Regions from separate parts of the Marinomonas phycocola genome, predicted to be linked through region 2. Evidence: predicted binding sites of a transcription regulator. Region 2 holds the regulator's gene; the other holds the start of a gene.

Region 1 (11,551 bases), on a different contig from region 2:
ACGCATCGGTGTCATTTCATACAAGGCATCTTCCATGGCAGAACCTCTCATGACATACCCATGTTGCATGCAATGAATGCGGAACATGGTTGATAGCGGATAGGGTCTTCTGCCATTGTCAACTTTGGAGTAAAAAGATTCAACCACCGCTTCAAGCTGATGACAAGACATTAATTCATGCGAAAAAGGAAAATTTCTTTGCGTGTTTTACAGCGTTTTTTTGTTGAACTCACTGTCGGAAAAGTGAGTTGATGTGACATAAATAAGACGCGAAGGGTTAAATAGGAATCCTCTAATATTAGGAATTTATTCGCATATTTCCTAGGCTCTCCTTTCTATTTTTATGCTTTATCTACGAAATATTATCAATACCGTACCTTCATAAGAACGCTAGGACAGTACGTTAAACAGTATGCTCTTGGTATTTCTTTAAAAACAATGCCACTACGCACCCTGCCATACACAGGCCAGTCACAACAAAAAGAAAACCGTAATCTACACTACTTACCATGGCAAAAGCAAAGATGGGCACACCCACCGTTGCGCCTAGATTCCCCAATTGTGCGATCGCGCCGTTACCCATCGCTTGTTGATATTCGTTTTCAGATAAGAAGGGAATCAAGGTGAAAGAAGCGCCCTGAACAATGCCAGAAATCAATAACAGCAATACCGCAGACAACACAAAATACTCGCTTGAACCTTGCAGTTGTATCGTTGAATAGGTGGTTAGAAGCACGCCTAAATACGCGAAAAAGACCAAGCTAGGTGGGCGCAATAGATATTGAGATAAAAATCCAGCAAGAAATGTTCCTAAAATACTCACAACAGGCAACAAAATCAAAAGTGCATTTCTCACCTCATCGTCATCCGTAAGACGGGGGACAAACGTGAGAAAAGCGATGAACATACTGGTATGAAAAAAGAAGATCACACCCGGTAAACAGGTTCTCGGATTGAGATACACTTGCAATGTGGATTTGATCAAGTCAGATAACACAATTACTTTGGACGGTGTCACTTCAGCTCTGTCTTCAGAGGTAAAAAACCAAACATAAACCAACAAAGGTATCGATATCGCTGCATGAGACAAGCTCAACCCCGACAATCCCGATAGATTCAGAATCATTGAACCTAACCAACCTGAAACCGCAAACGCAACACCAAAGAATGTTCCCCACACACCCATTACTAATGAGTGATGATTTGGCGCTGAAAATCTCAACATTAATGTCGGTGCAACCACCACCAAACCAAGGTGTGAAATACCTTCTAGCACTCGGCTTGCCAACATCCAATTATAAGCAGGTAAAGTGGATTGGAACAGAGACAATCCGCACCCTATGATCAAGGCTGAAATTAACACTCGACGATAGCCTAACTTACCGGATAGAACACCAGCAACGACACCAAAAACTAGCCCAACCATACCAACAATAGACAGTAATGTGCCGATTGAAGCAGAAGAGACTTTATAGTTTTGTATTAGCACTTCATAAGAAATTGAAAATTTTGCGAACTGCATGGCCGCAAAAATACCAATTAACCATAAAACAATGACGCTTACCCACTGCGTTTTTTCCTCTAATGTAACATCATCCTGAATACTGACACTCATTTTTGATACACCTTTGTAAATCTTCCTTTGTTAACAAATAATAACCACTCACTCGAAAATCTTTTCCTTTATTAAGGAGGAAGATATTATCATTCATTAGGCTATTAACCTATAAGGAATCACCTACAAAGGACTACTTACAAAAATCACCTATAGTGCCGTGCCTATTGAAAGCCCTCTCGCTTAATAATAGGGTAAGCGTTAGCCACCAAAAGTGAACAGATACGTTGTAAATCACGTAAAATATCAACATGAATCTGAGACGATTCGAGACTAGCGGGAACCTGTTCCCTTAAACGCTGGGTATGTTGCTCACGGCAAAGAATGATCTTATTACGATAAATGTGTTTTGCATCCACCAATTCATTTGCTAAGTCAGGGCTTTGCGAAACATAAACAGCTTGAGACAAGCGAAATATTTCAAACAACTCTTCAAACAACATCTCCAATTCTTCTTGTCCGCTTTCAGAAAAAACAATGTCACCTTTATGCTTTTTACGCGCTAATACCATCAGACTTGAATCAACTATGTCGCCCACATGTTCAAGGTTGGTTGCAAAATTAAACGCATCCTGCCAGCTATTCTGAGCCTCTTTAGTGGTTTTGAAGTTTTCAATATAGGATAAATAATAGGTAACCTCTCTGTGAATGTGGTCAATATCATCATCTAACTGTTTAATTTTAGAGATTTTTTTGGAATTTTCAAAGGCGCTAGGAATGCCTTCTAACATTTGAAAAGCAATGTCGGCTATACGCAGCGTTTCATTACGTACATTGGCCATCGCGCGAACAGGATGGCCAATATCATCTTGCGACAAATACACAGAGCCAATTGGCTTATTGACTGCCTTTTCCACAGGAGCAGGGAAATGGTTTTCCAATACTTTGGCCCAATACGACACACTTATCAAGAAAATCATGCCATTCAAGGTATTGATAAAAAGGTGGAAAACCATAGGAGAGTCAAGTTTCAGCTCGTCTAATGAGACGAGCTGTTCCATTTGTAAGCAGTAAATGCCCAAACCAATACAAACAGCCCCGAGTCGAATAATAAGGTTGCCTAAAATAATTAAGCGGCCTTTTTGATTAAGCCCCCAGCCCGAACTTAGAGCGGGTAACGCCCCACCCATATTTGCACCCAGAACCATCATGATAGACATGTCCAAAGGAATCGACCCAGAGCTGGCCAAATGCGCGACGATTAAAATAACGGCCAAACTTGAATGCACTATCCAAGTCAATAACGCCACTAAAAATAAAGTCAGAGCCGCATCATGCCCCAGAATGCTCAGTAAAATATCCATACCATTACCAGAACGCATTCCTGCCGTCGCTTGCGATATAAGAGTCAATGCCAAGAGCAACAGACCTAACCCCATGCAAATCCGCCCCCAGTATTTAAAGGTTCTGCGGCTGGCTTTTTGAAACGATAGATAACCAATAAGTAGTAAAAAAGGAGAAAAAATCGATAAATCAAAGCTTAAAATCAACGCCATCAAGCTGGAACCAATTTCAGCTCCAACAACCAAAGACAACGCAGGCACAACACCCAATGCTCCTGTTGCCACAAACCCAGCAGCCAACAATACAACCGCTGTGCTTGATTGCAAAGCCGCAGCAGAAGACACCCCTAATATCATTGCTTGTGGACGATTACGCGTCATCACACGAATCGCATTTTCTAAACGGCGCTCATACGCTCTTTCAAAGCCCGTTTTGACCATTCGGATTGACCACAGTAGCAGAGCAATCGCCCCAGCAAGATGTATAAGTTCATTCATTTATTTTATCCAATTGAGAGTCATTTACGTCAACAACCATTGATGCCCTACCTTATATTTCTTTAAGCTACTATTAACTTTAGAACAGAACGCGTAAAAAAGTATTCAAAACATTCACTTACGCGGCTTCAAATACGTCTATTTTTAAACTTCCACCCTTTCAAATGAAAATCAACACCAAATATTACAGAAAGGTTAAATTTTCTAAAAATAGCCAATCATGCACACTTTAAACTAATCAATTGAAAACAAAATAAGTTTCAAATGATTGTATTTTGTTATTAAAATCTCACAATATTTCGATTTTATTGTTTAAGTTCTATTTTTCACTTTCATTTGAAATATGTATTTGGTAAAACATAAAGGCAATTCAAATAGTGAACATTTTTTAAACAATCGGACTCCAATCTAATAAACAAAAATGTCATATTTGAATGTTAAATTTCGCCTCGAGTTACAAAAAATAAGCTCATACGAGGAGCCTTGATATGCAAAAACGTAAATTATCTGCCTTACTGATAAGCGCATCTATCGCGAGTTCTGGTTTTGCTGCAACGGAAGTTGAGTGGTGGCATGCCATGGGTGGTGCACTAGGAGAAAAAGTAAACGCGATCGTCGCTGACTACAATGCATCACAAGATGCTTTTCAAGTTAAGGCGGTTTACAAAGGGAATTATACTGAAACTATGACATCAGCCATTGCGGCGTTCCGTGCGAAGCAACAGCCTGAACTAGTGCAAGTATTCGAGGTGGGCACAGCCAGCATGATGGCCGCTGAAGGCGCTGTCTACCCTGTACATCAATTAATGCGTGATGCGGGACAAGCCTTCGATGGCTCGAAATATTTAAGTGCGGTAACAGGCTATTACACAGACAATAATGGCGATATGTTATCCATGCCATTCAACAGCTCAACCCCCGTACTTTATTACAATAAAGCCATGCTGGCTAAAGCGGATGTTACACCACCCAAAACGTGGGAAGAAATGCAAATCGTTGGCGATAAATTACTCGCATCAGGTGAAAAATGCGGTTTCACTACAGCGTGGCAATCTTGGGTTCATTTGGAAAACATGAGCTCACGCCATAACGAACCTTTTTCAACAAAAGCAAATGGGTTTGGTGGTACAGACACGCGTTTGGTATTTAACAATCCTCTGCAAGTTAAACACATTAGTACAATGGGCGAATGGCAAAAGAGCGGCATTTTTAGCTACTCCGGCCGTCGTAATGATGGGGCAGCTAAGTTTTATAGCCAAGAATGTGCAATGTATACTGAATCGTCCGCGGGTTATGCAGGCATTAAGAAAAACGCCTCTTTTGAGTTTGGCGTAGTAGAATTGCCTTACTGGGCAAGTGCTGTAGAGCAACCTTCCAATACTATTATTGGTGGTGCGTCTTTATGGGTACTAAAAGGCCACCAAACAGAAGAGTATAGAGGCGTTGCATCTTTCCTAAACTACCTATCTTCTGCAGATGTTCAAGCGGATTGGCACCAATTCAGCGGCTACCTTCCTATTACTCAAGCAGCATATAGCCAAACAAAGGGCGAAGGCTTCTATGAGGAGAACCTAGGTACTGAAATTGCAGTTCAGCAAATGACAACAGGCACTCCATCTGAAAACACAAAAGGCCTTCGCCTTGGTAACTTCATTCAAATTCGAGGCATCATCGACGAAGCATTGGAGTCTGTTTGGAATGGCGATGCCGATGCTCAGTCTGCGCTTGATAACGCAGTAGAACGTGGCAATGTAATGCTGGCTAAGTTTGAAAAAGTGAATAAATAGCGACCAAGCATTTAGTCTATAAAAACGCCATTTTATCGGCTCACGCTCTGTAAATGCCTTCACCTTGCTCTGGTGAGGTGAATGCTCGCTTTAAACACGATTTCTGGAATACTCATGACAGTAACCTTCCCCCATAAAACCTTACCTTGGCTCTTGGTCGCACCGCAACTATTGGTGACCTTGATCTTCTTTTTATGGCCAGCAGGGCAAGCAATAGAGCAAGCTTTCTACCAAGAAGACCCTTTTGGATTAAGTCGAGAATTTGTTGGCTTAGAAAACTTTATCGAACTATTACAAGACCCGAATTACTATAATTCAATCGCCGTGACATTCATTTTCAGTTTATCCGTTGCTGTTAGTGGTTTAGTCATTGCACTCGTTCTAGCAACGATGGCCGATCGAATTATTCGCGGTCAAATGGTCTATCAAACGCTATTGATTTGGCCTTATGCCGTCGCCCCCGCATTGGCAGGCGTACTTTGGTGGATTTTGTTTGATCCAGCTCAAGGTCCAATCGCCTTATGGTTAGAATTCATTGGGGTTGATTGGAACCATTATGTCAATGGCAGCGACGCTATGATTCTTGTGGTTATTGCCGCTACTTGGAAGCAAATCAGTTACAACTTCCTTTTCTTTTTGGCTGGCTTACAAGCGATTCCACGCTCTTTAATAGAAGCGGCTGCAATTGACGGCGCAGGCCCACTACGACGCTTTTGGGACATTGTATTCCCCTTATTATCACCTACCGCATTCTTCCTTTTGGTTATGAATATTGTGTATGCCTTCTTTGAAACCTTTGGTGTTATCGATGCAACCACATCCGGAGGCCCAGGCCAGAGTACTAAAATCTTAGTGTATAAGGTGTATGAAGATGGTTTTGTCGGTTTGGATTTAGGAGGCTCGGCAGCTCAGTCAGTGATTCTTATGATAATCGTTGGATTGATGACTGTAGTTCAGTTCCGCTTTATTGAACGCAAGGTACAGTATTAATGAAAACCTTTAATTTAATCACCCTACATAAAGGCGGTTTGTAACATGATAGAAAATCGTCCTTGGTTAACCTTTACTCGCCATGCTGTCTTAATACTGGGTGTTATTGCTGTGGCTCTGCCTATTTGGGTCGCCATTGTTGCATCCACTCACCCTGCGGAAGCATTTGGTCAAGGCACTGTCCCTTTATGGTTTGGTAACTACGCCACAGAAACATGGCAAACCGTGTTGTTGAATGCCGCGGGCAATGGTGTCGATGTTCCTGTTTGGCGCATGCTGCTAAATTCCTTGATCATGGCCTTGTCTATTGCTTTTGGTAAGATCGCCATTTCATTAGTTTCTGCGTATGCCATTGTTTTTTTTCGCTTTCCAATGCGCTCACTTTGCTTCTGGATCATCTTTATGACCCTAATGCTGCCTGTTGAGGTTCGCATCTTACCGACTTATGAAGTAGTGGCTAAGCTTAACTTGCTGAACTCTTATACAGGATTAGCATTGCCTTTGATTGCCAGTGCAACCGCAACGTTCCTCTTCAGACAAGCCTTTATGGCAATACCAGGGGAGTTAGTAGAAGCGGCCAGAATGGATGGAGCAGGACCTGTTCGTTTTTTCTTTGACATCTTGTTGCCGCTCACTCGCACCAATATTGCGGCACTCTTTGTTATCTTGTTTATCTATGGTTGGAACCAATACCTTTGGCCTCTGCTTATTACCACGGACGATGCGTATTACACGTTAGTAATGAGTATAAAACGCATGGTATCTGTCGAGGATGGTGCAATTGAGTGGAACAGTATTATGACGACGACAATTTTAGCCATGTTACCCCCGGTTGCTGTCGTGATTGGCATGCAAAAAATGTTTGTTAAAGGTTTAGTGGATTCGGAGAAATAATCGTCATGGCAGCAGTCGTATTAAATAAAGTAGGTAAGAAATACCCAAATGGTTTCCATGCCATTCCAGCCGTAGATTTGGAAATTAAAGACGGTGAATTTATTGTTCTAGTAGGCCCATCTGGTTGTGGTAAATCAACGTTACTGCGCATGGTCGCAGGCTTAGAAACCATTACAGATGGTGAGTTAACCCTCAATGGCGAACGCATGAATGATCGTGAGCCTGCCGATCGTGACATTGCTATGGTGTTTCAAAGCTATGCGCTTTATCCCCATATGACCGTCTTTGGCAACATGGCTTATGGGCTTAAAAACCGTGGCGTGGATAAAGACACCATCACTCAAAAAGTAAACGATGTAGCGACCATGCTAGATCTATCACCATTACTAGAGCGTAAACCTAGGGAATTGTCCGGCGGACAAAGACAAAGGGTAGCAATGGGACGTGCCATGGTGCGTGACCCTCAAGTCTTCCTATTTGATGAACCTCTGTCTAACTTGGATGCAAAACTAAGAGTTCAAATGCGCGTAGAAATACGCCAGCTTCAAAGACGCTTAGGCACAACAACCTTGTATGTTACTCATGATCAAGTCGAGGCGATGACACTTGCGGACAGGTTGGTTGTATTAAATAAAGGTAATGCGGAACAAATCGGCTCACCTCTGGAACTGTACGATCGACCAGCAACGCCATTTGTGGCGGCTTTTATTGGTTCACCTGCGATGAACTTATTTGCAGCTCAACTCAATGAAAAAACGCTGACTGTAGGCGACAGCGTAGACATGCCTTTAATCAATGAATACGAATTTAATGGGCCTGTTATTTGGGGAATTCGACCTGAGCATTTAATCATTAGTGAAGACAAAGCCGATTTTAAAATACGTGTAAAAGCGGTGGAGTCCTTAGGTGCAGAAACACTTATTTATGGCGCTATTGAAGGGGTAAAAGAAGAGCTGGTATTGCGCTTATCAGGGCCTCATCAACCAGAAATAAACAGCCATATCCATCTACAAGCGCCGCGTAATAAGTGGCATTTATTTGATGCAAAGACGCAACAAAGGCTATAACTCGATTGCACTTTGATTGTGACACTAGGATCTAAAATGACATTTGAAACAAGAGTAATGGGACATCGAGGTGCCGCTAAATTAGCCCCCGAAAACACCCTAGCGTCCATCTCTGCCGCGGCAGACGTGGGAACACAATGGGTAGAAATAGATGTTACAATAGCGGCCGATGGGTTGGTGATCTTTCACGACGATACTCTCGATCGTTGCACTAATGGCTCTGGCCCAGTTAAAATGAAAAGCGTCGCAGAGCTCAAAGCGTTAGAGGTAGAAAATCAGTTTAATCCCGCATTTTCAAACGAAACCATTCCTACTTTAGTCGAGGCGTTAAAGCACATCCAAGATCTGGGTTTATCATTAAATCTAGAAATTAAATGTGCTCAACCTGATGTGATGAAAATCGTACCAGACGTCCTAGCACAATTGGCTGAACATTGGCAAGACAAATCAAAACTGTGTATTTCAAGCTTTAATCACGACGTATTAATCGCTGTTCGTAATATTGATAGTGACTTACGTTTGAGCCAGATATATAAGGCTATCCCCAATAACTGGCCTGAAACGCTATCAAGTATTCATGCTTTTAGCTTGAATTGTGATTATGCATTACTCAGAGAGGAAACGGCGTTGGCGATAAAAGAGGCAGGTTACTTACTTTTTTGCTACACCGTCAATAAGCCAGAATTGGTTCAAGAGCACTGGAAATGGGGGATGGATGCCGTCATTACCGATGATCCAAGTCTCTTTTTTAATACCGGAATAAAATAATGAGCTTGAGTGAACGTCAAAATCAAATACTTAACTGGGTTCAGCAGGTTGATTATTTATCTATTGAAACGCTTGTGGAACGTTTTGACGTTTCCTCGCAAACCATTCGTAAAGATGTCAATCATCTGGCTGAGTTACACCTGATTCGGCGTCAGCATGGTGGCATCACTCTAATGTCAACGGCAGAAAACTTGCCCTTTGATAATAGACAGTATTTGAATGGTAATGCCAAACAAAAAATTGCAGATACACTCGTCGCTCAAATACCTGATGGCGCCTCCCTTATTTTAGGCGTCGGTACTACGGTTGAGTATGTAGCAAAAGCGTTAGCCAACCACAAAGACTTGCAGGTCTTCACAAACAATCTGACCGTCGCAGCAATACTTTTTGCGTTTCCAAGCATTCAAGTAAGAGTCGCAGGTGGGAAATTACGACACTCTCATCGAGACTTAGTCGGTGTGGACACGGTGGAGTTTTTACGTCAGTTCTATTTCGACTTTGGCATCATCGGATGCGGTGGCTTGGACGAAGAAATGGGCATTCTCGATTTCGACCCTGAAGAAGCAGCGATCAGTCGCGTTATTATCGATCAAAGTCGCAATACCGTATTGGTGTGTGATCAGCACAAGTGGGGGCGTAAAGCCATGGCGAGAGTAAAAAACTTTAACCATATAAATCAATTCGTTACCGATGTAGTTACCGAAAAACAAGCTGAGTTGTTACAACAACATAATGTGCAACTAAACCTTATAGATTAGACATAGATTTATTCATGCCAGACTCATTGATTGCAGATTTACAACAATTAAGTGCCACTCAGTTACAGCCGATAAAATACATATTAACTGACGTAGACGATACCCTCACATGGGAATCCAGTTTGCCTGTGGAAACCTACTTAGCACTCAGCGAGTTACTTGCAGCGGGTTACATAGTCATTCCAGTGACTGGGGGCTGCGCTGGTTGGTCTGATTTAATGGCTCGTTTATGGCCTGTGTCTGGTGTTATCACTGAAGGCGGTGCGTGTTTTTTACAAAAGCAAACCAGCGGCAAACTAGATTATCACTACTGGACCTCTGTTGAGCACATGCACACCAAAAAGCTAGAACTGCTCCAAGAGGTAAACGCGCTTTTACCCGAGTTTACGCCTTTACAACTCGCTCAAGATCAAGCCTATCGCCTCACTGACGTGGCAGTTGATTATGCACAAGATCAAAACCCTCCATCACCTGAGCTAAGGGATGCCCTATTAGATAAGCTGCATCAGCGTGGTCTGCAAGCAAAAGCCAGCTCGATTCATATCAATATTTGGCATGGTGATTACGATAAGTTCGCCATGGCGGAACGCGTATTAACACAGCATTATGGACTCAGCCACCAGCAAATAGTAGAGCAAGTGATTTATGTCGGTGACGCACCCAATGATGAAAGTATGTTTGCGAAATTTCCTTTAAGCATAGGAGTAGCCAATATCGGCAAGCATCTTTCTTCGATGCAACACAAACCAAACTGGCTAACAAAAAAACCAGGTGGCCATGGTTTTGCCGAACTGGCGAATAAGTTATTGCAAAAAAATGGCTAGATTTGTTAAGTGATGCAATAAGAGGAAGTGCTGATCTGTCAATCAGACAAATAACATGTGTTGTTACTTATCTGAATTACAGGAAGGAAGCCGTATTAAGCAGACGCTTTTTTCACGAATTTCGATTTCAACATCATATCACCAGCGCCATCTACTTTACAGTCGATGTCGTGGTCACCATCAACAAGACGTTTGATCGTGGCTTTGGTGCCAATTTTTAGCACTTGAGAAGACCCTTTTACTTTAAGGTCTTTTGCCAAGGTCACTTTATCTCCTTCTTGCAAAAGCTTACCGCTAGCGTCTTTGATGATGAGCACATCTTCATCAACCACTTCTTCATTTGGATTCCATTCGTGGGCACATTCAGGACAAATCAACATAGATTGATCTTCGTAAACGTACTCTGAATTGCATTTTGGACAGTTAGGGAGGCTCATATTTTTTATTACCTTATGACGTACTTGGGAAAATTTGGCCCATTATACCCTTATTTTCACTGTGGCTTTTCATTCGAGAGAAAAATTCGTTCTTTCGCTTTTTCCCGTTTCCTACCCAAGCACTTTTAAGACGTTATGCTCTAGTTGATCTAGTTTCAATGGTCTCCATGGGAATCCATACCATGTTACTAGCAGAATACACTTGCATTAGCACGCTGGAGCGCAAAAATGAGGAATCAGGTGAGCTCTATTATCAAGTCACTACTGATGTCTTCTAAAGCGGCTTCCAATTCATACAATGGCAAATTTCTCGGTATGCTCAACACCATCTCGGTTCGAAAAAGCATATCAGAGCTCATCGGCGCAGGTTCACATGATGTATTCAACTCTTTAACGTTCACCAAAAGAGAATGCAGAACCTGAGAAACTTCTTTCACTATGCCCGGCCTATCATTACCCACCACAGAGAGCGATAAGCTTGTTCCTTCGGCTGGAGTCGAGTTGGCGGCTTCCACCGTGACATTCAAACCCAATTTATCAAAATCACTTAATTCACTGATCAGTGCCTCTTGATGATCCACTGGAACGGACAAAATCAAAATACCCGCGAATTTATCCGCCAAATGCGCC
Region 2 (11,551 bases):
CTATGGCGATAGAGCGCAAATTAGAAACTGGACACAAGCGGAATTAGATTTTTTTTGAGGCCTATGAAAATGACAGAACATAATATGGCACTGGCTCAATTAGAGCAGGGCGAAAAAACAATCATCGAGTTTAATGATGTAAATAAATGGTACGGCGATTTTCACGTATTAAAAAACATTAACTTCAGCGTAAAATCAGGCGAACGTATTGTTGTTTGTGGTCCTTCTGGTTCAGGTAAGTCAACGATGACTCGTTGCATTAACCGTCTAGAAGAGCATCAGAAGGGCGATATTATTGTTGATGGTATAACCATGAACGATAACCTAAAAAACATTGAAGCCATTCGTAAAGATGTGGGCATGGTGTTCCAGCACTTTAACCTTTTCCCACATCTTACAATTTTGGAAAATCTCACTTTGGCTCCAATTTGGGTTCGAAAAACACCAAAGAAAGAAGCCGAAGAAATCGCGATGCATTATCTTGAACGCGTAAAAATAGCGAACCAAGCCGCTAAATTCCCAGGTCAGCTATCTGGTGGTCAGCAACAACGTGTTGCGATTGCTCGTGGTCTTTGCATGAAGCCACGCATTATGCTGTTCGATGAGCCAACATCTGCACTTGATCCTGAAATGATTAAGGAAGTATTGGATGTTATGGTTCAGCTTGCTGATGAAGGCATGACCATGATTTGTGTCACTCACGAAATGGGGTTCGCTAAAACAGTTGCTGATAGGGTCGTATTTATGGATGCAGGTGAAATCGTTGAAGCAAATAAACCAGAAGAATTCTTCAATAATCCTCAGCACGATCGTACTCAAAACTTCTTAAGTCAGATTTTAAATCACTAAATCTTGAGCTAATCCTCAGTTTTGAAAAAAAGCCCCTTTATTTGGGGCTTTTTTTGTGTTTTTTTGTTAAATTAAAACCATTCACACTCCATTTTAAAATGACTTATTATGCAAACACCCGTCTCCAGCAGTATCACAGCTCGAATTGTGCATTTGTGGGACAATGCAAGGACGTTACAGGTTATCTTCTCAGATACTAACATTCTTGATTTTTCTGCCCTGACTCGTATTACTAAACGTCGATTAGAACCCATTACCCATTTTAATAAACTGGGCGACACTCTGACTCGAACCTCCACAATGCTTACGTTTATTGATAAAGGTCTACTGCAAAAAGAAAATATCTCTTTGCGTTATAGCCCGCAGGCTGATTTGTCCGAAATGCCGACCAAAGAATTTGTAAAGCTGTTCTCAAATTTCCCACACTCTTTTGATGATTTTACGATCTTGCCGCATCAGATTCCTCAAATAAGCACAGACTACTTATTAGACGAGTCACGCCTCCAAGAAGCCTTAGGCCGCTTTCAATCTATTCGTTTAAAACAACGCTTAGAAGAAACCTTAGAACTCCCCCCGCTGCCCATCACATCCCAAAAAATCATTCAATTATGTAGCAAGAGAAATGTGGACACCGATGAATTATGTGACGTGATTAGTATAGATCCTAGCCTTACCGCACAAGTTATCAGTTGGGCATCATCACCTTATTATGGTGCACCTGGAAACATTGCATCCGTCGAAGATGCCATTATCAGAGTATTGGGGTTTGATATGGTCATGAACTTAGCTCTAGGACTGTCCATGAAGAGTGTCTTAACCCCCCCTAAAAATGGGCCTCGCCATTATCAAAATTTTTGGTTTAATTCTGCGTTTCGTGCCAGCCTTATGGAAACATTGGTTAAACGCATGCCAGCAGAAAAACGGCCTAGAATAGGTTATGCCTACCTCTCTGGGCTATTGCACAATTTTGGTCATTTGGCCATTGGGCACATTCTGCCTACTCACTTTTCAATTCTTTCACGTCACCTCGAAGGCAATGCACACGTGCCTACTGAATTAATTGAAATGCACTTATTACGTTTTACCAAAGAACAACTCGGCTCATGGCTTTTAAGGCATTGGGGGTTACCCGACGATATTTGCAATGCCATACGTTATGCAAAAGCACCCGACTTAGAAACAACAGAAACAACAGAAACAGTAATGCTGGCATATCTTTTACAATGCAGCCATCACCTTTGCCACCATCAAACCATCACTGCACATCTATCCAAGACCATTGGACTGTCAGAAGAAGAGTGCCTTTGTGCCTATCAAGAAGTACAATCGTCCTCTAACGAATTGCAGGAAATGGTTAGCCTACTACACAATTAAGAATGAGCTGACTGTTTTAACAAGTATCATATTGAACAATAAAGAGAATTCTTGGTGCTAAATTTCAATGCTACCCAACAATTTGATTACCATTGGCAACCATTATCTCAGGCACGTACGGACACAATACCAAGGTATTTAAAACGTTGGTTAAGCGAGCCTGGGTCATTAACCGCACTGTTAGAAAGCGTAGGGAAGCTCTCTGTAGAAGTCATACAGGACACATGGGGGAAACCCACTCAAAGAGAGCGCTGGACACTCGAATTACGCCCAAGAGAAGCCGTCAGAGTGAGAGAAGTCATCTTAAAAGTCGATGGCCTTGCCGTTATTTATGCACGAACCATCATTCCGGCAAAAGCACTTGTTGGACATTGGCGCTATTTAAGCAAGCTCAAGAAACAATCCCTCGGTGGGTATCTTTTTAAAAATAAGGCTCTCATACGAAGCCCTATTGAAATAGCCCTTCTCCCAAAAACGTTTTTTCATCATATCGACGACGATGTTTGGGCCAGACGATCCGTTTTTAAACAATACAATAGAAGGGTTCTGGTTAGTGAAGCCTTCTTACCATCCATCGCTCAATTACCGATAAAAAAGCAAACATCATGACTAAATTAGACGCCTATCTTCAGCTTACACGCTTTAATCGACCTATCGGCTCATTACTGCTTCTGTGGCCAACATTGTGGGGAATTTGGCTTGCAAGTAATGGCAGCCCAGAGTGGAAGGTTGTTATTATTTTTATACTAGGTGTTTTCTTTATGCGTTCCGCAGGGTGTGTCATTAACGACTACGCTGACAGACATATAGACGGATCCGTTGAACGCACTAAAAACCGTCCCATTCCTTCTGGATTGGTTACTGAAAAAGAAGCGCTATTGCTGTTTGCTGTTCTCTGTTTAGCCAGCTTTTTATTGGTTTTAATGACGGACACTCAAACCGTTTTACTGTCTTTTATTGGCCTTGGATTAGCCGCCCTCTACCCCTTTATGAAGCGTTACACATACCTCCCTCAACTGTTTCTTGGATTGGCATTTTCTTGGGCTATTCCAATGGCTTACAGTGCTCAAGGAGGGTCGTTAGGTGATCCAACTTTATGGATGGTTTTTGTAGCAAACGCTTTTTGGACCATTGCTTATGACACCTATTATGCAATGGTTGATCGAGATGATGATTTAAAAATAGGCATCAAATCAACCGCCATTCTATTTGCACAGAATGATTTATTTATTATTTCGTTGCTACAAGGGTTAGCGCTTTCTCTATTGATATGGGTTGGGGTGTTAGAGTCTCTAAATTGGCCGTACTTTGTTAGCCTTGCTGTCGCAGCCCTACTCTTTTCTCTGCAACTAAAGCAAACATGGACACGAGAAAGAAACGCCTGCTTCAAAGCTTTTCTAGATAATAATCGCATTGGGTACTGTGTGTTTATCGGTATTGTCTTAAACTATATTGTATGAACTAAGATACAAATTATGACAGTTTCATCTAATTGTCATATTTGAGCGTTCTAATAGAGCGATTATCATTTGGGAGTAGATTCCGTGGCTGGCAAAACCGTACTAATTATTGATGATGAATCATCGATTCGTGAAATGATTGCTATTGCATTAGAAATGGCTGGATATGATTATTTTGAAGCGGAAAATAGTCAACAAGCTTATGAAATCATTATTGATCATAGACCAGATCTCATTTTATGTGACTGGATGATGCCTGGCGGCAGTGGCATTGAATTAACTCGTAGGCTCAAACGAGACTCTCTAACTTCTGAAATCCCAGTTATTATGCTCACAGCAAAAAGCGAAGAAGACAATAAAATACAAGGATTAGAGATAGGTGCTGACGATTATATAACCAAACCTTTCTCACCACGTGAACTGGTGGCACGTTTAAAAGCCGTATTACGACGGGCCAACCCTCAAGGCATCGATGAACCCATTGAAGTCGATGGTTTGCTCTTAGATCCAATAAGTCAACGTGTTACCATTGGTTCGACTCCTCTAGAAATGGGTCCAACGGAATACCGTTTACTTAAATTTATGATCACTCACCAAGAAAGAGCGTACTCCAGAGCTCAGCTTTTGGATCAAGTTTGGGGAGGCAATGTGTACGTTGAAGAGCGTACTGTTGATGTACATATTCGACGCCTGCGTAAAGCCATTGGTGAAAGCCACGACTACTTAATTCAAACAGTACGCGGTACAGGGTATCGATTTTCAAGTAAACGAACAGTTCAATAAATTATGAAGAAAGTTTGGCAGCACGCTTTTATACGTTGGTCTTTAGGGCTTCTTGTCAGTTTAACTATCGGCTTTTTAACAGGCAGAGTGTTCTTATGTCTGTTTCTATTTGTTCTAATTGTCCTTTGCTCCAACCTGCACCAACTTTATCAGTTTCACAGTTGGATTCGTCGCTCTGGCAAGTCCTTACCGCCAGAAGCTTCTGGTATTTGGGGTGATGTATTTGATGCTGTTCATCGTTTGCAAAAAAAGCAACGGAAATCAAAGAAGCGTATGCGGCGCGCCCTATCTCGTATAGAAAACTCCACTTCGGCTCTCAAAGAAGGCGTCATCATGGCGGATAATTTGGGAAATTTAGAATGGTGGAATGAATCTGCAGGTCAATTTTTAGGCCTAATGAAGCCTGTAGATAGGGGGCAGCCAATTACCAATATTGTGCGTAGCCCTGAATTTTTTCGCTATTTTACTCAAAAACGCTTCTCAGACCCTTTGATTATTAAATCACCAAAATCAAAAGGCATGTACTTAGAAATTCAAACCACATTGTACGATAAAAACGATCACCTTATTTTTATTCGAGACATTACTAACCTACACTTATTAGAAGAAATGCGTAAAGACTTTGTCGCTAATGCGTCTCATGAGCTTAAAACGCCATTAACCGTGATTAAAGGATATTTAGAGACCCTAGACATGTTTAAAGACACCCTTCCTAAAAGCATGCAGAAAGGCGTCGTCAATATGACAGAACAATCGGATCGCATGGAGCAGCTCATTGAAGATCTTCTGCTGTTATCCAGATTGGAAAGTAATGACAAAAGAGAAACCGACCAATGGCATGATGTGCATGAGCTTATCAGAGCCATCGTTAATTCGGTTCAAGTAATAGGAAAAGATCACACTCTACAGATCGACATGCAATCTGATTCGAAATTATACGGCTCTTACAAGGAACTCTACAGTGCGTTTTCAAACCTAGTCGTAAACGCTATCAAATATTCTCCGAATGGCGGCAACATCATCATTACATGGAAGGCGAATTCAAAAGAAGGCGTGTTCTCTGTGCAAGACGAAGGACTAGGTATTGAAGCTAGGCACATATCTCGTTTAACGGAACGTTTTTTCCGAGTGGATAAAGGGAGAGGATCTAATACCGGAGGAACCGGCTTAGGATTAGCGATAGTAAAACACGTACTTTTACATCATGATGCAAAACTGGATATTACCAGTCAAGTGGGTAACGGAAGTACTTTTTCTTGTCACTTTGCTACTGCTCGTATACAACAGCCGCTGATACATTCTACTTAACGAAGCGGCTGTGGTTATACGCAGCACTATAAACTCTTAAACAATGCCTCTATGAATTTTTCTTTGACTTCATCTTGGTCAATCAATCCAAGCGTTACCGTTAAAAACGGTGAGTCATGTTTTTTCTCAGTTGTCGCAACACCTTGTACGTAATAATTCAACCTATTCACCGTGCCAGAAAACTCCAAATCCAATACCGCTTGCCCTAAAACGGCCGGTATAATGTCGTCACTTTTTATGAGGATGGTTGCTTCCGTTTTTGAGAATTGAATCACCATACAGCGAAATTGCTTCCCTTCAAAACGTGACACCGTCGGAATTTTCACGTCTTTCACTGTTGCACTTTTTGCTTTTACCGCTGGTTTAGCAACCGCAGGCTTTGAGGCCGCAACATGATTGGCTTTTGCTCCCGCACCTAACAGAACATCTAAGGAACCAGAAGTATGGCTTGTCATTCCTCCACCGCCTTTTTTAGAGGTGGCCGCACCGCCTGTCATCGCCGATAACGCGTCTGTTGCCGCTGGGTTTCGACTCGCTTGAGAGGTTAAGCCTGCAACTAAATTATGCTTTTTCGCAGCCGCCATCACTTTGTTTATTAGTTGCTCACTGGAAAACGGTTTTCCTAAATAATCGGTAACACCCGATTTTACCGCCTCAACAATGTGGTCTTTATCCCCTCGACTGGTGATCATTATAAAAGGGACGTCCGTTTTTTTATAATTATCCTGCTCTCTACACCACTGTAGCAATTCCACACCGGTCATTTCGGGCATTTCCCAATCACACAGCACCATATCAAAGGTTGCTTTTGACAGCATTTGCTGTGCTTTACGGCCATTCACCGCTTCTTCAAGTTGCGCAGAAGGAAACTGTTTACGCAATGTTCGACGGATCAGGTCTCTCGTAAATGTTGCATCATCTACGACTAATATTTTAATGGCCATTTTATTCTCTTACTCCAAAATTCGAATTGCCTTTAACGGCACTCTCCAATTTAAACGTTCCAACCCAAAGACGGCTTGCCGCCACAACGGCTAATGGCATAACAAATAGATTGACCAACGGGATCATCAATAACGCCATTACGATAAAACCAAATGACCAACATAAAATGGGTTTCTGCCGCAAACTTAAACGCATATTTCGAAAGTTTATTTTATTGTTATCAAACGAGTAGTCTAAATACTGAACAGAAAACATCCATGCAGAAAAGAGCAGCCATAAGACAGGAGCTGCAATATTAACGATAGGGATAAACGACACGATAAAGAGTAAAATAACTCGAGGTAAAAAGTAGGTTAATTTTTGTAATTCTCTCAACACACTGTGGCCGACAAGAGACAAAATCACAGCAAGAGAAACCGTTTCTTGTACCACTTCCCCCGTTAATTTCTCTTCTACTCTTTCCGCTAAAACTCCCATAAAAGGAGCCGCTAATATATTGACACCGATAGAAAAGCTGTAAAAAATCAAGAAAAAACTCATTAGCCCAAATAACACATAAAACAGCCAATCTAAAAAACCCAACCATGCAGGAAGCCAAGACATCATACTGTCTGTCATGTCTGTAAAAAAGCTTAAAGCAAACGTATACAAAACCGCCATAAGCGCAAAATTTGCCAAAAGTGGCGCTAAGACAAACAAGCGTAAGCTAGGGGAAAATAGCAATGGAAGCGCTTGAAAGAAAGCGCTGACCGCTTTAAAAGGATGTAAAATCACATTAAATACCGTTAAAAATTGACCGCGTTAACAATACCACGACTGCCTTATAACAACCAGTTTTCAGCTTTAGACTTACTGAATCAAATCAATAGCTTTGCCTATTCATTACGCACCTTTTTGGAGACCAATGATTAACTAAAAAATACCCTCCTCTCACAGGGTTCTTCCATAAACTCTATCAAGTCATACAGAATTTCGATTGTGTCTCTGTTTTATTTAATTGAATATCGAAAATACGGGATTGAGAGCCACACATTATTCGGCTTCCTGAAGCATTATAAAAATAGTCCATATTCATTACAAAAGGGATCAATAGCATCATGAAAAAAACACTTCTAGCCACCGCATTAATCACAGCGTCATTAGGTGCAATGCAAGTTCAAGCCGCAGACGTTCCTGCTGGCGTAACACTGGCTGACAAGCAAGAGCTTGTTCGTGGTGGCGGTGCCGAGCCTGCAACCCTAGACCCACAAAAAATCGAAGGAACTCCAGGCTCTCATAGGGCCCGAGAGTTATTTGAAGGATTGTATAGCTTAAATGGCGATGGTGATTTAATTCCTGGCGTTGCAAAAAGCTATACGGTCAATGCCGATAACACGGTTTATACTTTCAACCTTCGTCATGATGCGAAATGGTCCAACGGTGATCCAGTAACAGCGCACGATTTTGTTTACGGCTTCACTCGCGCCGTTGACCCAGCAACAGCATCGCCTTATGCATGGTTTATTGAAATCCCTTCCATTGCTAACGCATCCGACATTATCAATGGCAAAACGGCACCCTCAGAACTCGGTGTAAAAGCCATTGATGACTTCACATTTGAAGTGACTTTAGAACGCCCAGTACCGTATTTCGTAAAAATGACCGCTCACCAAACCATGTTCCCAGCACCAAAAGCCGTCATTGAAAAATTCGGTTCAGATTGGATCAAACCGGGCAATATGATTTCTAACGGCGCTTACAAAATGGACGAGTGGGTCGTCAACGAAAAAATGGTGTTCACTCGTAACGAAAACTACTGGAACAACGATAAAACCGTTATCAATCAAGTGACGTTTTTACCGATTGAATCGCCACCGGTTGAGTTGACTCGCTTTCAAGCAGGCGAAATGGACGTCAGTTACGAATTACCAAACGACCACTTTAAACAATTGAAACGTGACATTCCTGATGAAGTGATCATCACGCCTAAATTAGGTACGTATTACTATCAATTCAATACAACTAAAGCACCGTATAATGATCCCCGTGTACGTAAAGCACTGTCTTATGCGATTGACCGTAACATCATCACTAAATTTGTAACGGGGACAGGTGAGTTACCTGCGTACTCCTTCACACCAGAAATTGTAAATGGGTTTGATCCAGCAACACCTGAATACTCGACATGGACACAAAAAGATCGTAACGAAAAAGCCAAAGCCTTATTAGCTGAAGCAGGTTATGACAGCAGTAATCCTCTTGAATTTAACCTTCTATACAATACCAATGAAGATCATAAAAAGATTGCCATCGCCGTGTCTTCAATGTGGAAAAAAACCCTAGGTGTGAAGGTTACGCTAGAAAACCAAGAGTGGAAAACCTACCTAGAAACCAAAAAAGCCCAAAACTTTGATGTCGCTCGTGCCGGTTGGATTGGTGATTACAACGAAGCCTCCACCATGCTGGATTTGCTCACCACCACTCACGGTAATAACGACGGTAAATACAGCAACGCAACCTACGACAAGTTGCTCTCCGAAGCAAAAACCATGAAGGATCCATCTGTTAACTATAACAAGGCCGAAGGTGTTGCCATTGATCAAGACATGGCCGTTGCACCTATCTATCAATACACAATCAAGCGTTTGGTTAAATCATACGTTGGTGGCTACCAACCAAACCCTGAAGACAGCATTTACACACGCGATATGTACATCATTGCTCACTAATGTGTACGTTTTTGTGAAGCCCAGTACGGAGTGCTGGGCTTGTTTTTGTCGTATTTGATCTTGTTGTAATGACACACTACTAGGAACCCCTTGAGTCTTGCTCATGGCTGCCTAGTCAGGTAATAATTTTATGTTAACTTTCATTCTAAAACGCGTTTTGGAAGCCATTCCAACCTTACTTGTTTTAATCACCGTTTCTTTCTTTTTAATGCACTCAGCTCCGGGAAGCCCTTTCTCTAGCGAGCGAAGTTTGCCTCCAGAAGTATTAGCTAACATCAATGCGAAGTACCACTTGGATGAACCCGTTTTAACCCAATACTTTTATTATCTTGGTGGGTTACTACAAGGCGATTTAGGCCCTTCTTTTCGATATAAAGATTTTTCGATCAACGAATTGGTCGCTCAAAGTTTGCCTGTTTCCGCTGAAATTGGTATTTGGTCATTTGCAGTCGCTATTTTTATTGGCGTCAGTTGCGGCGTTTTTGCCGCTCTAAGACAAAATTCATGGCTAGATTACGCCGTTATGTCGTTCGCTAACTTAGGGATTGTGTTGCCAAACTTTGTTCTCGCGCCTTTGTGTATCTTATTTTTCTCAATTTATCTTCAATGGCTACCAGCAGGAGGCTGGAACGGCGGGGCATGGCCTTATCTTGTGATGCCCGTCATTGCGATGTCCACCAGCTACATCGCGCAAATTGCCAGAATCACCCGAGGCAGCATGATTGAAACCATGCATTCAAACTTTATACGTACCGCTCGCGCCAAAGGGTTACCAAAACACAGAATCATTTTACAGCATGCGATGAGGCCCGCCATGTTGCCCGTTGTATCGTACTTAGGCCCAGCCTTTGTCGGCATCATTACCGGCTCAGTCATCGTCGATGTCTATTTTGGAACGGGGGGCATTGGGCAGCATTTTATCAATGGCGCTTTAAACCGCGATTATTCAATGGTAATGGGCGTGACCATTTTAATTGGTACATTAACCATTACGTTTAACGCCGTTGTGGACATTTTGTACGCGATCATTGATCCCAAAATTCGTTATTAAAGGTTTTTACAATGCTAACTACTGATAAAAATAAAGCGGTTGAAACGTTTGCCGAACGCATCGTGGAAATCGAAGGTCGCAGCTTGTGGCAAGACGCTCGTCAACGTTTCTTATCCAACAGAGCAGCCGTTATCAGCTTAATTATATTGGGCTGCATCGCTGCATTTTCTCTTTTAGGTCCATTGTTTAGTCAATGGCATTATGAAGACATTGATTGGGAAGCCCTTTCCGACATCTCTGTTTTAGGACGCCCAGCCATTGAGTCGGGGCACTACTTTGGGACAGACACACTAGGGCGCGATATTTTCGTACGGACAATGCAAGGGGGTCAAATCTCATTATTAGTTGGCATCCTTGGCAGTGCGGTCGCCATCGTAATCGGTACGCTCTATGGGGCGACCTCGGGGTATCTTGGCGGTCGTGTTGACAGTGTCATGATGCGCTTTTTAGAAATACTCAATTCTTTCCCATTTATGTTTTTCGTGATTATTTTGATGACAATTTTTGGTCGACACATCTTTTTAATCTTTGTTGCCATAGGAGCCATTTCTTGGTTAGACATGGCCCGTATTGTTCGCGGACAAACACTAAGTCTAAAAAATAAAGAATACATTGAAGCGGCCCATGCCTGTGGCGTTTCCACTTTCCATATTATTTTACGCCACATTATCCCGAATTTATTAGGCATTGTGGTGGTGTACGCAACACTGTTAGTGCCTAACATGATATTGCTTGAATCCTTTATCAGCTTCCTAGGATTAGGGGTACAAGAACCCATGACCAGCTGGGGCGTGTTGATTTCAGAAGGCGCAAGCACGATGGAATTGGCAGTATGGCAGCTTGCATGGCCACTGACGTTCCTAGTATTAACTCTCTTTTGTTTTAACTTTCTTGGCGACGGTTTACGCGACGCTCTTGACCCTAAAGATCGCTAGGAGATGTTTATGTCCACGATAAATCAAACCCCTTTATTAGATGTAAAAGACCTACGCGTGAACTTTCGTACTCCTGATGGTTTTGTTACGGCAGTAAACGACCTCAACTTCACTTTATCTCAAGGAGAAACGTTAGGT

Evidence for each region. Region 2 encodes PhoB, which activates phosphate uptake and scavenging genes when phosphate is short. Its sites were predicted from a motif close to TGTCATANNNNTGTCANA; they were not measured.
Region 1: the regulator PhoB is predicted to act here: its motif matches at 3,673-3,690, upstream of ugpB (sn-glycerol-3-phosphate ABC transporter substrate-binding protein UgpB).

What each region holds. Positions count from the first base shown of each region.
Region 1 is NZ_JBLIXL010000014.1:72,222-83,772, reverse strand. Features, by position in the region: partial or broken gene ACMUMJ_RS11430 (transposase) at 1-260, opposite strand, end outside; gene ACMUMJ_RS11425 (MFS transporter) at 404-1,615, opposite strand; gene ACMUMJ_RS11420 (Na/Pi cotransporter family protein) at 1,780-3,396, opposite strand; gene ugpB (sn-glycerol-3-phosphate ABC transporter substrate-binding protein UgpB) at 3,885-5,183, shown strand; gene ugpA (sn-glycerol-3-phosphate ABC transporter permease UgpA) at 5,298-6,173, shown strand; gene ugpE (sn-glycerol-3-phosphate ABC transporter permease UgpE) at 6,219-7,067, shown strand; gene ACMUMJ_RS11400 (sn-glycerol-3-phosphate import ATP-binding protein UgpC) at 7,073-8,134, shown strand; gene ACMUMJ_RS11395 (glycerophosphodiester phosphodiesterase family protein) at 8,171-8,902, shown strand; gene ACMUMJ_RS11390 (DeoR/GlpR family DNA-binding transcription regulator) at 8,902-9,660, shown strand; gene ACMUMJ_RS11385 (HAD family hydrolase) at 9,675-10,484, shown strand; gene ACMUMJ_RS11380 (zinc ribbon domain-containing protein YjdM) at 10,580-10,921, opposite strand; gene ACMUMJ_RS11375 (glycine cleavage system transcriptional repressor) at 11,158-11,551, opposite strand, start outside.
Region 2 is NZ_JBLIXL010000005.1:68,902-80,452, reverse strand. Features, by position in the region: gene ACMUMJ_RS05510 (amino acid ABC transporter permease) at 1-47, shown strand, start outside; gene ACMUMJ_RS05505 (amino acid ABC transporter ATP-binding protein) at 70-849, shown strand; gene ACMUMJ_RS05500 (HDOD domain-containing protein) at 958-2,223, shown strand; gene ACMUMJ_RS05495 (chorismate--pyruvate lyase family protein) at 2,278-2,832, shown strand; gene ubiA (4-hydroxybenzoate octaprenyltransferase) at 2,829-3,683, shown strand; gene phoB (phosphate regulon transcriptional regulator PhoB) at 3,768-4,466, shown strand; gene phoR (phosphate regulon sensor histidine kinase PhoR) at 4,470-5,774, shown strand; gene ACMUMJ_RS05475 (response regulator) at 5,801-6,718, opposite strand; gene cysZ (sulfate transporter CysZ) at 6,720-7,493, opposite strand; gene ACMUMJ_RS05465 (ABC transporter substrate-binding protein) at 7,817-9,427, shown strand; gene oppB (oligopeptide ABC transporter permease OppB) at 9,558-10,478, shown strand; gene oppC (oligopeptide ABC transporter permease OppC) at 10,490-11,413, shown strand; gene ACMUMJ_RS05450 (ABC transporter ATP-binding protein) at 11,423-11,551, shown strand, end outside.